Regions from separate parts of the Aneurinibacillus sp. XH2 genome, predicted to be linked through region 1. Evidence: riboswitches for the same ligand, from Rfam matches in the RefSeq annotation. Region 1 holds a riboswitch; the other holds the start of a gene.
The links. Region 1 has a riboswitch for cobalamin ahead of ACH33_RS16590 (ribonucleoside-diphosphate reductase subunit alpha). Riboswitches for the same ligand answer to the same signal wherever they lie in the genome.

Region 1 (4,668 bases):
TTAAAAGCGTCCTGCTCGATCGGTGTCAATTCCGAAAACTGCTGCTTGTCCTTGTTCATCGGAATCTCGGACGGAATCCAGTGGTTGGAAATTAACACCTTGTACAGCTTATACATGGCCGGGTGTCGGATATCGTCCCAGTTTAATACCCCAGAACACTTGCCATTAATGATTTTGTTTGACTTGTTTGGAGCGTTTGTCTCAAAAACTTTCTGTTGCTGCAGCATTTCCGTTCCCCTTTCTGCTATTATGTGCAGGCTTCGCACTGATGAATCTCAATCGCACGGCTGCGGATGTAGTAGGTTGTCTTCAATCCCTGTTTCCAGGCCTCCATATGCAACCGTAGTAAATCCCTGGCATGGATGTCAGGACGGACATATAAATTGATACTTTGTCCCTGATCGAGATGACGCTGGCGGGCGGCAGCCTGTTTGATCGACCAGTGCTGATCCAGATGATACGCTCCCTTGTAGTACCACAGTGTGCGAGAAGACAAATCGGGAGCTGGATTGGCAATTTTGTATGTGGTCTTCTCTTCATAAGCGACCGGCTCGAACACTGGATCAACAGAAGCGGTGGAGCCAGCAATCAGCGACGTTGAGCCGGTTGGTGCAATGGCCATCAGATATCCGTTTCGAATGCCGCATACGGCTACTTCTTTCGCGAGTTCTTTCCACTCGGGAGAATCATAACGTCTGCGGACAAAATATTCTCCATTTTCCCACTCGCTGCCTGAAAAGAGCGGATAGGCTCCTTTTTCTTTCGCTAATTCCAGTGAAGCGCGAATGACTAAATAATTGATTCGTTCAAACAACCGATCGTTGAATCTAACCGCCTCTTCACTTTCCCATCTGATTTTATTGACGGCGAGCAGATGATGTAATCCAAAAGCTCCAAGCCCAATGCCTCGATACTTTTTGTTAGTATAGTGGGCCTGTAGAACATCAATCTGATTTACGTCAATCACGTTGTCCAGCATGCGCACCTGAATGGGAATTAATCGTTCCAATACGTTTGCGGGTACCGCACGCCCCAGATTAATGCTGGAAAGATTGCAGACAACAAAATCGCCCGGTATTTTCCGAATCACAATCTCTCCGTCCTGTAACACTTCTTCGCACACCGTTGTAGGAGACATGTTCTCTAGAATTTCCGTACACAAATTGCTGGAGTAAATCATTCCCGCATGTTTATTCGGGTTCGCGCGGTTAACAGTATCCCGGTAGAACATAAACGGAGTTCCCGTTTCCAACTGCGAGATCATGATCCGCTTCATGATTTCTATAGCCGGTACCGTCACACGGCTCAAGCTGGCATTACGGACGCACGCTTCGTAACGTTCGCGAAAGCTGCCTTGCCCCGGCTCCTCATCATAGAAATCCTCCAGAGAAAAGCCCATTACATTGCGAACTTCATGCGGATCAAATAAATAAAATTCCTCTCTGTTTTCTACCGCTTCCATGAAAAGATCAGGGATACACACACCCGTGAAGATGTCATGCGCCCGCAAGCGCTCATCACCGTTGTTCATTTTCAAATCTAAAAAAGCCAGGATATCTTTGTGCCATACATCGAGATAAACAGCAACGCTGCCGTTTCTTGTTCCAAGCTGGTCGACGCTTACCGCCGTGTTGTTCAGTTGGCGAATCCAAGGAATAACCCCGCTCGATTTGTTTTCATAGCCGCGAATGGAAGAGCCACGAGCCCGCACTTTTCCCATATATACGCCGATGCCGCCTCCCATTTTGGACAGCCGGGCAATATCGGTGTTGGAATCGTAGATGCCTTGCAACGAGTCATCAACCGTGTCCACAAAGCAGCTGGAAAGCTGGCCCCCCCTTGCTTTTCCCGCATTCGCCATAGTCGGCGTTGCCACCGTCATATACTGATGACTCAGTGCCCAGTAGGCTTCTTTCACCAGCGCCAATCTTTTTTCTCTGGGTTCTTGCATCATGAGGTGCATAGCAATGATCATAAATCGCTCCTGGGGCAGTTCAAACAGGTTGCCGGTGTAATCCCTGGCCAAATACCGCTCGGCAAGAGTAACAATCCCCAAATAAGTAAATAGCTTGTCCTTTTCGGGATCGATCTCTTGTTCCAGTTCCATAATGTCTTGTAAGCGGTAGGCCGTTAGCATCTCCTTTTGATAAATGCCCTTTTCCACTAACTGCTCCAACAGGTCGAGAAAAGAACCATAGGGACGAGAAAGTCTGAATGGGTATGCACGGCTTCGGGCCACTTCGTGATACAGCGCAATGATATATGCTCTAGCTGCAACATAGGTCCATTCCGGCTCCTCTTTAGAGATCAGCTCCGCGGCTGACATGGAAACGATTTTCGCCAGTTCTTGTTCCGTTAGTTCTTTGTGTTTCCCTTTCGCGAACGTACCCCGAATAAGCGCATCCGCATCTAATTGGGGAAAATCACTCAAGATATCGCTGATGAGTGAAGGAACCTGTTTATCCATATCAAAAACAAATGTTTGCAATTCTTCCATCTCCTTTGCGGTAATAAAAAAAGCATCCTCTCCCGTTGGGTATAAGGATGCTTGTAATAGGCAATGAAAAAAGGCATACCTGTGCCTAAGCTTAACGCGCCTAAGAAAGGGCAAACGCCCTCATGACTGATTACACCTCCCCATCCTCGTGGTTCCAACGGTGCTTTCTTTATGGCAGGTCTCCTGGCTTACGGATCATCGCTTCTCTATACCTTCCCATTTCAGTCTTATGAAACAGTGGTGAATCCAAGAGTTGCTCCCCGTTCACAGTGGCGGGACCGCGCCGGACTTTCACCGGTCTTCCCTTTTAAGTGTTTACCTGATCTCTTAGTAAGATAAAAAATCATGCAAACACACCATAAAGCTTACCTATATTTAGTTTTATAAGGAGATTATAACATAATATATTGTGGTTAATAAAGGAACCTTTTGGGCATTTCAGAAGAAAGCAGAACATTCCTTAACTTAAAGCGGCTCCCGGCAAAAACCAGGAGCCTTCCTTCATACAAAACGACTTCGCTTTTTTCTTTTCCACAAGTAATAAATGACAAGCACCGCGCACGCGGCCAAAACAAACGCGTCCCCGTAATGTAAATACGTTTTAATCTCCGCCCAATTCTCACCTAGAATCCAGCCTACATAGGCAAGGGCCGTACACCACATCGTCGTGCCAAGAAAACTATAGACAATAAAACGCAAAAATGGCGCACGTGCCATTCCCATAGGCAAGGAGATAAACGTACGGATAGCCGGAAGCAAGCGAGTAAAGAACCCAACACTATCTCCATGCCGGGCCAACCAGCGCTGCGCACGTCGTACTTCATGCAGCGGGAAGATGAACCTAAGCGGCCCCTCCAACAAATGTCCATAACGATGCCCGATGATATATGCGACAACGCAACCGATCGTGCCTCCAAAGCTTCCCGCCGCAATCGCAAAAACCAGGTCCATCTTGCCTTGAGAAGCCAAAAAACCGGCGAACGGCATAATTAGCTCGCTCGGAATCGGAATACAGGCGCTTTCTAGAAGCATGCCGAGAAACACACCCATATACCCCAGATAGTCGATAATGGCGGTAATCCAGGATCCAATCGTTTCAAGCATTTTTCCCATAAGTCCGTCCCCCTTTATCAACTATCCTATACACAAAATCAGTTTATAGAACCCTTGACCTCTTTGTTTACCTCAGCTTGGCCATCCACCGGATTTTCCAGAAGTTCACGAATGTATTCTTTTGTCCGCTCTGCACGTGGATCGATTACCTGTGCCCCACCAATCGTTTTTTCCCGCAAAATCGTAGAAGGCGGAATTTGTTCCGTCTGTAGATTCTCCAGATCGATTTTATAGGCCAGGTTTGCCAGACGCAACATATCGGTGGAACCCATATTAGTCGTTACATAAGGAGAAATAGCCTCCAGCACACGCGGCACTTTCCAGATACTCGTTCCACTTTTCGCCTTTTCAGCCAAAGCTTTCAAGAATTTACGCTGCCGCTCTGTCCGGCTGAAGTCGCCCATTTTGTCGTGGCGGAAACGCACATATTGCAGCGCTTTACGACCATCCAGGTGCTGATAGCCTTTTTTCAGCAGAATATCATAGTACCCATTATTTTCATACAAATAGTATTCCATGTCTTTTTCAACATACAAATCAACGCCGCCAAGCGCATCCACTACTTTTTCAAACCCTTTAAAATCGGTCACTACATAATATTGAATCGGAAGCCCGGTTAAATTCTCCACCGTCTCAGCCATCAATTCCGGGCCGCCAAGTTCATATGCAGCATTAATCCGGTTTTTTCTATGACCCGGAATTTCTACCCATGAATCGCGCAAAATAGAAAATAGATGCGCTTTTTGAGTTACCGGGTCGATGCTTACTACCATAATTGAATCTGAACGCGTAGACTCCTCATAATCACGCTTGTCCACACCCAACAATAAAATATTGACACGTTCTTTTCCCGTCCATTCCGGAAGCGATGTCGCGGTGCCCGGTTTCTGAATTTTCGTCGTGAAAGAATAAAAAGAATAGGCGTAATACGCACCTAACCCGATTCCGAATAATAACAAAAAAACAAACGTCATTCTTAGAATGGTTTTTAACGTTCTCATGGAATTAACAAAACATCCTTTCTTTACAGTGAGCAAAACACCATTCTTTATTATAGC
Region 2 (4,668 bases), 610 kb from region 1:
TCCAATACTGCGGGGATCGGAATCCACTCATTTTTCTGCTCGTCCAGCCATGCCAATACAAGAGCGTGTAATTGCTCCGTTTCGATAGGAATTTTTATCATAATGTATATCGATTTGTTAAACTTCGTACCATCCGGCCCGAAATCATATATCCCAGAGACAAGCTCCGGACGTTGAACCATCTGTTCGGTAATCGTGAGCGAAGTTGTTTTGGATAAAGCTTGCGCTGGAACGATGAGTTGTACTTCATCCATATTATCTTTAATTACGCTTTCGACAGCGGCTGAAACGGACTGTTGTAACGATACCGTATGATTAGCCAACGATTGCTTTATCTGCTCCGCTTGCCTGGCATCCATTCTTTCGGCAGCATTTAGCACAACCGTCGTTGTGGCCACTTTGCTTATCGGCTGTGTATTATTCGGCGTAAGACCAATACGGTTAAGTTCATTTTCAACATGCGCCGGAATGGAAAATGTTCCATCTTTGTACGTATCCGCAAGAAAATACGCACCTAAATCCTTGCCGAGATCAAGCGTATAGCGCCAGGCTACAACATCCCCATCTTCTAACATATAAATGCCTGCACTGTAATTGGGAAACCAGCCGTTAACCGAATACATCCAACCGCTCTGCGGACCGCGATCAAACTCCCCCAGCCCATCAATGGCTTCTACGTACAGCGTCGCCCCGGAACCGCGAGATTCTACTTTATTGCCTAACATACGCCGGAGAACGGTATAGGCTGTGTCCCCCTCCTTCAGCTCTACCGACTGAGCAGGCAAAATGACGCCGCGCTGACTATCCCCGATTACGGATAGCGTAATTGTTTTTTTTACAGGAACAGGTGTATTCGGGGGCGTTCCTCCTTCAGGCGGTGTTGATCCATCGGGAAGCGGCGACCCTGGTTCCGTTGGAGGTTTTTCCGATGTTGGTGGTGAAGGCTGAGCCGCGAAGCGATAAAGCGGAGATTTCCCCTTCGTAAATAAATCATATGCTACCAGCGCCTGCAACGCTTGTTCCGTAGCCATCCTATCCGTTTTTCCGCCCGCTACATGGACAAAGCCTCCGTCCGACTGCCGGTATGAAAGTAAATGATGCAACAAATTTTTTCCTGATTTTGTGAAAGCGGCTGAAGTCGGGTCTATGCCATTCGCGGTTAAAGCGATAATCACCTGGGCTGTAGTCTCGCTCGGCTCCGTTACGTCCCCCAAAAAACGAAATGTGTATCCGCCCGTTTCATTTTGTTGAGCCGATAAATAAGCAACCGCCTTATCAACAACCGTTTGCACTTCAGGACGGTTTTTGTATGGCGCAAGAGAGGTCAGCGCCATCGCCGTTATATCGAGATTGCTTTCGGCTCCGGGCGAAAGCGGCCAACTTCCGTCCGCATATTGATGTTGCACAATGTAAGCAATAAGCTTCTCGCGATTCCATTGCGCATCTTCAGGCGTTTTGTAATCTCCGCAGTCAAGGGCGATTAAAGCAAAAATCGGTCCGTTGAGCCCTTGGTTTGTCATGCGAGAATTGTTGTAAATTTTTTCGATGAAGTTATAGCCGGCGATTGCGGTCGGATCACCGCCTACCGCTTTGACCGCTAAAGCAATTCGTTCATAGTCGGTTACTTTACGGTACTGTCCTTTTGCGGCCGCGACCTCCCGTTCTATGCTTTCGAGATAGCTTGCCGGAACCGCTTGTCCAGCGCGCGCAAGCCCGATTGCTTCCCATTCAGATAGTTGATTATGGCTCAGGGCATACTGACTCGCTGTCTGAATCGCCTCTTCAATGCCAACAGAATGGCCAGTAGACTGCTCTTGTACGGTTACTGTATCAGGAGTTACTGTAGTATCGCTCCCCAAATCTCCTCTTATTTTTGGTACAATAGAAGCATAAGCCGGCTTCGGTTGAAACCAAGAAAACCCTAACACTGTAGAAATAAAAAGAAAGAAGATCGTGAATAAAGCAAAATACTTTTTCCATGTATTTCTGAAACCCATTTTCTCATTACCCCCTTCGCTCTTAAAGAAATGTCAATGCACAATAACAAACAAAGCCACCCTTATACAAGGGTGGCCTCACATACAATGAAATGTTGCAATAACAAACAATGGAACAATACAAGAAAAAAAGCATACAAAAGCCCAGCTGTATTGTACACTGTTGTCGTTTCTTTATTCTCACCCCCCGAAGAATCAGAAACATCTTAGAGAAAGGCAGGTCTCCTGGCTCATGGATCATCGCTTCTCCATACCTTCCCATTTCATCACAGAAACAGTGGCGTATATTGCTGGAGTCACTCCCCATTTACAGTGGCGGGACCGCGTCGGATTTGCACCGTTCTTCCCTTTTAAGCAAAAAGCACACAGGCAATTTGCACCTTTCCCCGCTCTTTATTCAATTTTTATTCTTATGATACTGTCTCGACGCTTTTTTGTCTATAATATTTTAACATTTCAAGAAAAAATTTGTATAGAATGCATATTTTCTCAACATGAACAGCGAAACGATACGAAGGAAGTCTTTATACGCAGTTTTTCATCCCGAACACAAGACGCTGCAAGGCTTCCGCCACGCCGCTTTCATTATTAGAGGCGACGATCAGGTCGGCTTTTTCTTTTACGTCCTCCGGTGCGTTAGCCACAGCTACTCCGATTCCCGCCATAGTAATCATATCAAGGTCGTTATAATAATTACCGATAGCGATCGTATCGGCCAGCGAAATATTTAAATATTCGGCAAGGTTACTTAGCGCCGCGCCTTTGGAAGTCGCTTTATCAATAATATCGATATAAGACGGACCACTGCGGAGCGTCCGCACCGGCAAATTCATCGCAGCAAATTCATCGTACGCTTTGTTAAGCTGTTCATCGGTGCCAAATAAAGTGAATTTAACCAGCTTATCCTCCACGGTTAACATATCCTGAATGAGTTTTGGCTGTGCGAGGTATTTTGCGTACATCCGTTGCACGTCTTCGCGCTCCATGCTTTCCGTATACATATCAAATGCGGTGCAAAAGTCCATGTGAATATTTTCCCTGCGACAGTACTCCACCACACCTCTCAATGATTGCATAGAAAAACCGTTTTCCTGCAGAATTTCTTTCGTTTTGGAGTGTGTAGTAACCGCGCCGTTATGACAAATAAAATAACCGTGAATGCCGATTTCTTCAAGAATCGGAAGCACGCTGACAGGCGCGCGCCCGGAACAAAGCACAATTTGTACTCCTTCCTCTTCCGCTGCTCGCAACGCCTTTTTGTTTTTTTCTGTAATCCGGTAGTCGTCTGTAAGTAGCGTTCCGTCGATGTCAATTGCAGCTAGTTTGTATGCCATATATTTCACCATCCAGAATCTTTTCTTTATAATAATGATGCATAGACATCGGGATTCGCCGTATATCTTAACCGTTCGCCTTTTACGCCTAGAAGCACATTTTCCGCCGCTACCATCGCCATGCGGAGACGTGTCTGTACAGTTGCACTTCCAATATGAGGCAATGCTACGACATTATCGAGCGAAAGTAAGGGATGCGAAGGAGGAATTGGTTCTTTTTCAAACACATCAAGCCCTGCTGCCCAAATTTCTTTATTAACCAGCGCCCGATAAAGCGCGTCCTCGTCCACGTTCGTGCCGCGGGATACGTTAATAAATGTAGCCGTCCGTTTCATGCGAGCAAACTGTGCTGCCCCCATCATATAGTACGTTTCTTTTGTGGCTGGCGTTAGCAATACCACATGGTCGGATTTATCCAGCAATTCCTCCAGCGAACAATATACGGCGCCGAGCTTTTCTTCTGCTTCCAGGCGCCGTGTCCGGTTGTGGTACAAAATACGCATATCAAACGCCTTGGCACGACGGGCGACCCCTTCCCCAATGCGGCCCATTCCGATAATGCCAAGGGTCGAACCATACACCTCCTGCCCTGCCATAAACATCGGCGACCAATTCTTCCATTTCCCTTCTTTAATGCAAGCCATTCCTTCACCCAAGCGGCGCGCGGTAGCCATCAATAAGGCAAAAGCTAAATCCGCCGTCGCTTCCGTAAGCACGTCCGGCGTATGTCCAACACGTATGCCGCGCTTCGTCGCTTCGGCAATGTCGATATTATCATAACCCACCGCCATCGTGCTGATGACCCGCAGATGCGGAGCGGCATCCATTACTTCTGTATCAATCCGATCGGCCAGCATAGAATACAAGCCGTGGGCATCTTTTATTTCTTTAAGTAGCAATTCGCGCGGCATTACCTTGTCTTCTTTTTCCCAAACATACAAAGACGCCGTGCGCTCCAGAAGCTCCAATGCCTGTTGCGGAATTTTCCTTGTTACAACGATTTTCGGTTTCATCAATGCTCCCGCTCCCTCCCCTTTTATTCTTTATCTCATCATATCATAGATTTTCCGACGCATTTTCATAAAGAATCGCTTTTTGCATAAATTCATGTGCAGTAGACACGTAAACCATGTACAATAGGCAAAGAAGAACAATTTAAGGCAAGGAGAACGCATGATATGCACAGCAATTTACGAAGTTTTATCGAAATGCTGCGAAGGGAAAAAGACATCGTGGAAATTTCCACGCCGGTTGACCCGTATCTGGAACTTCCGGAAATTCACCGGCGCATTATCGCTGAAGGTGGACCCGCGTTGCTGTTCACCAACCCGAAAGGC

Region 2: linked by a shared signal. The riboswitch ahead of ACH33_RS13535 (S-layer homology domain-containing protein) and the one ahead of ACH33_RS16590 (ribonucleoside-diphosphate reductase subunit alpha) in region 1 are both predicted to bind cobalamin.

What each region holds. Positions count from the first base shown of each region.
Region 1 is NZ_CP014140.1:3,343,445-3,348,112, forward strand. Features, by position in the region: gene ACH33_RS16585 (ribonucleotide-diphosphate reductase subunit beta) at 1-224, opposite strand, end outside; gene ACH33_RS16590 (ribonucleoside-diphosphate reductase subunit alpha) at 248-2,467, opposite strand; cobalamin riboswitch at 2,654-2,873, opposite strand; gene ACH33_RS16595 (DedA family protein) at 2,999-3,610, opposite strand; gene ACH33_RS16600 (LCP family protein) at 3,649-4,611, opposite strand.
Region 2 is NZ_CP014140.1:2,738,418-2,743,085, forward strand. Features, by position in the region: gene ACH33_RS13535 (S-layer homology domain-containing protein) at 1-1,997, opposite strand, end outside; cobalamin riboswitch at 2,196-2,396, opposite strand; gene ACH33_RS13540 (Cof-type HAD-IIB family hydrolase) at 2,522-3,331, opposite strand; gene ACH33_RS13545 (2-hydroxyacid dehydrogenase) at 3,358-4,344, opposite strand; gene ACH33_RS13550 (UbiD family decarboxylase) at 4,510-4,668, shown strand, end outside.